Regions from separate parts of the Pedobacter sp. Leaf132 genome, predicted to be linked through region 2. Evidence: riboswitches for the same ligand, from Rfam matches in the RefSeq annotation. Region 2 holds a riboswitch; the other holds the start of a gene.
What was found. A riboswitch is a leader RNA that binds a small molecule or an ion and turns the genes downstream of it on or off. The one in region 2 is predicted to bind S-adenosylmethionine.
Positions count from the first base shown of each region.

Region 1 (4,420 bases), on a different contig from region 2:
TCGGATAACTTCCGCGTAATTCCCAGGTATGGAAAAAGGGCGTCCAATCAATGTATGGTACTAATTCTTCTAAAGGATAATTATCAAAAACCTTTGTACCGGTAAACGCCGGAATAGGAAGTTCAGCTTTAAAATCTATCTTAAATTTATTTGCTCTAGCTTCTTCTAAAGTTTTAAAACGTTTATCAGAACGTTTGTTTAAATGTGCTTCACGAGCCTTATCGTATTCAGCTTTGATGCCTGCAATATAGTCATCCCGGGTTTCCGGATTCATTAAAGTGCTGCAAACCGTAACACTTCTTGAGGCATCCAGAACGTGTATAGCCGGACCAGAATAGTTCGGAGCAACCTTAACCGCAGCATGAATTCGGGAAGTTGTTGCGCCACCAATAATTAAAGGGATAGTGAAATTTTCACGCTCCATTTCTTTGGCGAAATGTACCATTTCATCCAAAGAAGGCGTAATTAACCCACTTAAACCAATAATATCTGCATTAATTTCTTTTGCTTTTTTGATGATGTCTTGTGCCGGAACCATCACGCCCATATCTACAATTTCGAAGTTGTTACAAGCCAGTACAACACCAACAATGTTTTTTCCAATGTCATGAACATCTCCCTTAACGGTTGCCATCAAAACTTTACCGGCCGATGAACTTTGGTTTTGATCCGGATTATCTAATTTTTCTTGCTCGATAAAAGGCAATAAATAAGCAACAGCTTTTTTCATTACCCTTGCTGATTTTACAACCTGCGGCAAAAACATTTTACCGGCACCAAATAAATCGCCCACAATGTTCATCCCATCCATTAACGGGCCTTCAATTACCTGAATCGGGCGAGCGTATTTCTGACGGGCTTCTTCAACATCATCATCCAAATACTCTACAATTCCCTTAACCAAAGAATGTGAAAGGCGTTCTTCAACCGTTCCTTTTCTCCACTCCTCATCTTTAACAAGTTCTTTACCTTTTGATTTTACAGTATCTGCATATTCAACCAATCGCTCTGTAGCATCTTCCCTTCTGTTTAAAAGCACGTCCTCTACACGTTCTAATAATTCTGGTGGAATTTCCTGATAAACTTCGAGCATGCCGGCATTTACGATTCCCATATCTAAACCCGCCTGAATGGCATGGTATAAAAATGCAGAGTGCATCGCTTCTCGAACGACATTATTTCCTCTAAATGAGAAAGAAATATTAGAAACACCGCCGCTTACTTTAGCATGAGGAAGGTTTTCTTTTATCCACCTTGTGGCATTTATAAAATCAACAGCGTAGTTGTTATGCTCTTCTAAACCCGTTGCTACCGTTAAAATATTCGGGTCGAAAATAATATCTTCCGGTGGGAAACCGATTTCGTTAACTAAAATATCATAGCTACGCTTGCAAATTTCTTTTCTACGCTCGTAATTATCGGCCTGACCTTGTTCATCGAAAGCCATTACTACAACGGCAGCGCCGAATTGCATAATTTTACGGGCGCTTTCTTTAAACTTATCTTCGCCTTCTTTAAGTGAAATTGAATTTACAATCCCTTTACCTTGCAAACATTTCAAGCCATTTTCTATAACCGACCATTTAGATGAATCGACCATAATCGGAAGCTTTGCAATATCAGGTTCTGAAGCAATAAGGTTTAAAAATTTCGACATGGCAGCTTCTGAATCAAGCATGCCTTCGTCCATATTTACATCGATTATCTGAGCGCCACCTTCAACCTGTTGCAGTGCAACTGCTAATGCTGCTTCATAATCGCCACCTAAAATAAGTTTTGAAAATTTAGGCGAGCCTGTGATATTGGTTCTTTCCCCAACATTTACAAAAATACTATCAGGTGTTATGGTTACCGGCTCTAAGCCACTCAAACGCATAAATGGTTCAATAGCTGGGATTTTGCGTGGCGCTGCCTTTTTTGCATTTTTTGCGATGCAGCCAATATGGTCTGGCGTGGTACCGCAACAACCACCAACAATATTAACAAAACCCGACTGGATAAAATCATCTACCAAATGAGCGGTTTCATGCGGTTGCTCATCGTAAGCGCCAAACTCGTTTGGTAAGCCTGCATTTGGATAAGCAGAAACATAACAACCAGCTTTTGTAGCTAATTCTTCAATATGCGGACGCATTTCTTTTGCACCCAAAGCACAGTTGAAACCAATACTCAAAGGTTTTGCATGCATAACCGAGTTTAAAAAAGCCTCGGCTGTTTGACCGGATAATGTTCTGCCAGAAGCATCGGTAATGGTTCCCGAAATCATAATTTCGAGCTTACGACCGATAACTTCTTCGTATTTTTTAATGGCCACAATTGCCACCTTTGCATTTAAAGTATCAAAAATGGTTTCAATAAGCAATACATCCGAACCACCATCTACCAAACCACGAACCTGCTCGTAATAGGCTTCTTCCAATTCATCGAAATAGATAGCTCTATAACCTGGGTCGTTAACATTTGGCGACATAGAAAGCGTACGATTGGTTGGACCAATAGCACCTGCAACAAAACATTTGCGGTCTGGGTTTTCAGCCATAAATTCTAACGCAGCTTCTTTAGCAACCCGAGCACCCTCAAAACTTAATTCGTACGACAAATCTTCCATCTGGTAATCTGCCATAGAAATCCTTTGCGTACTAAAGGTATTGGTTTCGATAATATCGGCACCTGCTTTTAAATATTCCAGGTGAATGGCCTTAATAATATCCGGACGAGTTATGTTAAGCAAATCGTTATTGCCCTTAACATCACAAGGATGATCCTTAAAACGCTCCCCTCTAAAATCCTCTTCAGTTAACGTATAACGCTGAATCATGGTACCCATCGCACCATCAATTACCAAAATACGTTTCTCTAGTTCTTCTCTTATACTCATTTGTTGTTTCTAGTAGCAAGTAGTTAGTATCGAGTATCAAGATTCCCAGACATCAATCTAACTGCAGATAATTAGCACAAAATATAGACGTGCGTCTTGATACTTGATACTTTATACCTGATACTTAAAGCTTATTTAAAAAGTTGGCAGATTGATTTACCTTCTTAACTTATCTTCTCTCGCCACTGCTGAGATTAGAATTTAGCACCTTGTGTGGGCACAGGTTGCTAAGACATCGTTGGGTCTAATCCCTCCGTCTTTCTTAATAAGCATACAAAAATGCAACAAAGCAACATCAATTCCAAAAATTATCGCCTTGAAGCCAAATAAAATTACAAAGGCCACGCAAAATTGCGCAGCCTTTAAAATATTGTTCTGTTACAAGTTATTTTCTGCTTCCAAAAATACGAAGTAAGAAAAGGAAAATGTTTAAAAAATCCAGATATAAAGATAAGGCTGCTACGATGGCCATTTTCTTAGATTCTACTTGTAAAACCTGTTCGCCGTTTGCTTCGATACCTTCACCAATTCTTTTAATTTTTTGAACATCATAAGCGGTTAAAGCGGTAAAAATTGCGATACCGATGAAAGCCATAAACAAGCTAAATTGCTCACTTTGGATAAACATATTTACCAAACTAGCAATTACCAAAGCAATTACACCAACCATTAAAATCGGACCGAATTTGCTTAAATCGATGTTAGTCGTGTAACCCATTACCGCCATAATACCAAAAATGCCAGCTGCACCTGCAAAGCAGCTTACAACTGAACCAGATGTATAGGCCAATAAAATAAAGCTTAAGCTAATGCCCGTTAAAACAGAATAAAGCACAAATACACCAATTAATGAAGTATATGAAAGCTTGCTCAAACCAAATCCCATTAATAAAACTAAACCAAGTGGTGCAAACATTGCGATGTAACCGAAAATAGACATACCAACTTTTCCTGTTGATGGATTAACAGTTAATAAATATTGCATCAATTGCTCGTTCTGACTAAATAGGTAAGCCGCAATTGTTGAGAGACTAAGTGCTACAAACATCCAGGTAAATACGTTTGCAAAGAATTTTTTAGAAACAGAGCCTTGTTGTACAAAAACGCTGTTATCTTGATATTGATAATTTTGTTGTTCCATTTTTTATTTTGTGTATTTAAATTATATAAAAATAGATATTTTAATTCAATCTTTTTGTCAGCAACTCTTCAACTTTTTTAAAGAATTGTAACGGTTTTAGTGTACGCCAAGGCATTTCATCAAAGGAGCCACCAAAGTTTATGTAATAATCGATGCTGTTATCCTTAAACTCCCGGATTACATGCTCCTGAAAATTTATGCCCACAATCCACCCATCTTCAACCTCCTGAAACCATTCCTCATAATAACTATCATCAGATGAATGAAAATTGAGTACATTTTCTCCTATAAGGATGAATTTATTAATGCCTTCATCCATCATTAATTCCAAAATATCGCGTTTAAGCAACATGATGTCATTATTTATAGCGTCGTTCCATTCTCCAATAAATTCAATAATG
Region 1 is NZ_CAKLBO010000001.1:591,308-595,727, reverse strand. Features, by position in the region: gene metH (methionine synthase) at 1-2,878, opposite strand, end outside; SAM riboswitch class I at 3,045-3,150, opposite strand; gene LUA86_RS02560 (Bax inhibitor-1/YccA family protein) at 3,264-4,019, opposite strand; gene LUA86_RS02555 (hypothetical protein) at 4,060-4,420, opposite strand, start outside.
Region 1: it holds a riboswitch for S-adenosylmethionine, as region 2 does, so the genes downstream of both, metH (methionine synthase) here and LUA86_RS06180 (O-acetylhomoserine aminocarboxypropyltransferase/cysteine synthase family protein) in region 2, are expected to answer to the same signal.

Region 2 (4,420 bases):
CCACTCAACCGCTTGCTGACCGCCTAATGAGCCACCAATAAGCAGTTTAATCTGATTAACACCTAAATGATTAGCTAATAATTGATGCGCAGAAACAAAATCTCTGATGGTAAATTGTGGGAATGCTAAATAATAAGGCAAACCTGTTACCGGGTTTTTGCTTAATGGATTTGTAGTTCCATAATTGGAACCTAAAACATTTGCACAAATTATATAATGGTCGTTTGGGTTAAACAAAGCATTCTGCCCAAATAAACCTTCCCACCATTCAAAAACATCGGCATTAGCTGTTAAAGCATGGCAAACCCAAATTACATTATCCTTGTTGGCGTTAAGTTTTCCATAAGTTTGATAAGCAATTTGCAGATTGCGAAGTTTCTTTCCACTCTCTAGCTTAAATTGTTTTGGGTAGTTATATGTTGATGAAATACTCATTATAAATTGTTCAATCGTAGTAAAAATGTGTTTATGTTAGCAAATTTATTCTGTAATTCCCGAGCCGATACTTGCAAAAGCTTGCTCAAAATCTGCCTTAATATCATCAATATGCTCAATACCAACAGAAACCCTTAATGCATTTGGCTTTACGCCTGCGGCTAATTGTTCTGTTTCGCTTAATTGTTGGTGCGTTGTAGCTGATGGTTGAATTATCAAAGTTTTAGCATCGCCAACATTAGCTAAGTGTGAAACTAACTTCAAGCTGTCGATAACCTGAGTTGCGTTTTCTTTTGTACCATTAAGTTCGAAAGTTAACACGCCACCAAAACCATTGCTCAAATACTTTTTAGCTAAATTATTGTACTTGCTGCTTGCTAATCCCGGGTATTGCACTTCCTTAACCAAAGGATGATTTTCCAGCCAGGTTGCTAATTCCAAAGCATTATCTACATGGCGTTGTACACGAAGTGATAAGGTTTCTAAACCTTGTAATAATAAGAATGAGTTGAAGGGAGATAGGGCAGGACCTAAATCTCGTAAACCTTCTACACGTGCACGGATGATGAATTGAATGTTCCCGAAAGGACCGCCGATACCAAAAACATCATTAAAAACCAAACCGTGATAACCCTCTGATGGTTCTGTAAATTGTGTGAACTTACCGTTGCCCCAATTGTAATTTCCGCCATCAATGATAACCCCGCCGATGCTTGTTCCATGGCCGCCAATCCACTTTGTTGCAGATTCTACCACAATGTTGGCGCCATGCTCTAAGGGTTTAAACAAATATCCGCCAGCACCAAAAGTATTATCAACAATTAAAGGAATATCATATTTTTTCGCGATAGCGGCAATTTTTTCAAAATCTGGAACACTAAATGCAGGATTACCAATTGTTTCAAGATATATGGCTTTAGTTTTTTCTGTGATTCTTTCCTCGAATTCTTCCGGAACATCAGGGTTTGCAAAATCAACATGAATACCTAAACGTTTAAATGAAACTTTAAACTGGTTGTAAGTTCCACCATATATATGTGATGATGAAACAATGCTATCTCCAGCCTCTAAAATATTATGCAAAGCGATAAACTGAGCTGCCTGACCTGAGGCAACGGCCAAAGCTGCTACTCCGCCTTCTAATGCTGCAATTCTTTTTTCAAAAACATCAGTTGTTGGGTTCATTAAACGGGTATAGATATTCCCAAACTCCTTTAATGCAAATAAATTTGCGCCGTGTTCCGCGTTTTTAAATCCGTATGATGTTGTTTGGTAAATCGGAACAGCTCTTGAACCCGTAGTTGGGTCTATTTCTTGTCCGGCGTGTAATTGTAAAGTTTCAAATTTATATGAGGTTGACATGTTCTTAATAATTAATGTAGTGAATGTTTAGATGCTTAGGTATCTGATTACAAATTGGTAACCGCGATAATTTAAATTTGCGTATCCCAATTATTTGGGACCTTCCAATTTGATAAAGAGACAAGAATGGAAGATTTTTAGATTACTGTATGCAACAGCACATACACGTAGTCGCCTGCATATCAAAACACATCAATGAAATTAAAGAAAGTTCTAACTTTTTCAGCCTTGTAATTTTCTCGCTTTGCGATTGAAGATTTAATGTTTTCATCAGTTGTAATTTATATCTCCGGTTAACACCTTGTTATCCGGTCAGGAATTGGCACCTTCTCTTTCTGAGGGTTGCCAGTGGGTCATGGAGCCAGTCTCTCGCCACTTCTTTATAAATCAATCTGAATAAAGATTGACTTTTATTTAGCTTTTCGCCAAATAATGTTTCAAATGTCTGAATAATATTTTAATTCACAAAATTAAATTCTGTATTTTTTATAAAAAGATGAATTTGAGGCAAATAAATTTTAAATATTTAATAATCACATTAAAATTTACACAGAATTAATTGTAAAGTTCTAAGTTTGTGATACCTGCAAAATCTAATCATCAATGAAAAATTTAAAAATAATGCTCTTTACGCTAGCTTTTTCAGCAGCTAACCTAACCGCTAATGCCCAATTTGGCGGATTAAAAGATAAATTACTTAAAGTTGGAACAGCTCAAGGTGCTAAAGCGCTCGGCGTGGATAAGTTTTTAAAGCAACCAGAAGCCATTTCAACAAATTTTGAAGATGTTAATCGCGAAGGCGAAGAAATGCCCGGCTTCAATGCCAATGCAAAATTCCAGCCCTTATATTTATTGCCAAAAAATCCGGATGGTGGTTTTGTTTTATGTGAGGGATTTTATGAAATGACAAACAAAAGTTATTGCCTTAAAGCCGGGACTTTTGCACCATCAAAGGGCGATGGATATATGTTTGCACCAGTTTTAGGTCAGAAGGAAGAAATAGTGGTATCCATTTTAAAAAGTGCCGAAAAACATCCTGAAGTTGAACAACATGATATTCAGGTTTTATTATGGACCATCATCGCCAGAACAAAATTTGCAGATCATGCCGGACAAGTTAAAGTTACCGCTATCAAATTATTAACTCCAAAACAACTTACTCAATTAGAAGGCGGTGCATTAGGAATTTTACCATTCGATGTAATGGAAAAAGCTAAAGACCAATTGCCATCAGGTCTGAAAGCCGTATTTGAAGCCGAAAATAATATCCGTCAATTGGTTTCTTCTGGTAACTACACCTATGCAGATATGGAAAAATATGCAATACTTGCGGGTATGGCTCCACCGCGTGCTGATGTGCCAAGCGGAATCTGGACTAAACATCCAGATGGTTATTATGTTCGCTATTTTCCTTCAGGTTATGCTATTACTAAAGTTCAGGTTTATGTGCCCAAAGATTTGGTAGCCAATGGAAATAGATTAGTTTACGATGCAGCAGGCGATATTGCTTGTCCGGCGAATACAGATTCTCAGCGATTGGTGCAAACCAACGAGCCATTAAATGCCAATTATTCGGCAAAATTGTCTACAATTTGTAATCCTAAATAGATTTATAACAAAAAGCTAAAGCAAAAAACTATTTGTAACTATATTCGTATATAAAATAAACATAAAATGATAAGCACAATTTTAATCCTCCTGAACTTTTTGATGCCTTCGCCACCAAAAAATGTTTACGATTTCAGTTTTAAAACCATTGATGGTAAAGAAATTAAACTTTCTAAATTTAAAGGAAAGAAAATTTTAATTGTTAACACCGCTTCTAAATGTGGTTACACGCCACAATATGAAGATTTGGAAAAACTTCAAAAGCAATACGGTAAAAAAGTTGTTTTAATTGGTTTTCCGGCTGGTAATTTCGGCGGACAAGAATTTTCTTCTAACGCAGAAATTAAACAATTTTGTACAGGTAAATACAGTGTGTCTTTTTTACTTGCCGAAAAAAGCAGTGTAAAAGGTGATGATATTACGCCATTATTTAAATATTTAACTACGCAAACCAATACAGAAGAGCAAGGTGATATTAAATGGAATTTTGAGAAGTTTTTAATTAATGAAAAGGGTGAGTTGGTTCATCGTTTCCGTTCAAAAACAAAACCTATGGACGAGGCAATTGTAAAAAACCTATAATGACGTAGGATGAGAGATGGAATAAATTTCTCAAGTATAATAGCTAAAAAGGGTAAAATGGAAATTCCATTTTACCCTTTTTATTTGGTGCTCAATATTCGATTTCTGAATTACCAGAATAGAGAATGTGTATAGATTTTTTGATGTTTTCTACATCTCCCATTATCCATTTTACATTTTTAACTAGTTTTTTCTAAAATAGTTTTCCAAACTACAGCGCTTAAAATGGCTCCAGTGATAGGAGCGAGGATAAACAACCAAACCTGACTTAGTGCAACACCGCCTGCAAGCACAGCAGGACCAATGCTTCGGGCAGGATTTACAGATACGCCCGTTATCTGGATGCCAACGATATGAATAAGCACAAGGCTTAAACCGATTGCTAAGCCGGCAAAACCACCATTAATATTTTTTGTAGATGTTGCACCGAAAA
Region 2 is NZ_CAKLBO010000002.1:545,832-550,251, reverse strand. Features, by position in the region: gene metX (homoserine O-acetyltransferase) at 1-435, opposite strand, end outside; gene LUA86_RS06180 (O-acetylhomoserine aminocarboxypropyltransferase/cysteine synthase family protein) at 481-1,797, opposite strand; SAM riboswitch class I at 2,076-2,186, opposite strand; gene LUA86_RS06175 (hypothetical protein) at 2,401-3,405, shown strand; gene LUA86_RS06170 (glutathione peroxidase) at 3,472-3,987, shown strand; gene aqpZ (aquaporin Z) at 4,167-4,420, opposite strand, start outside.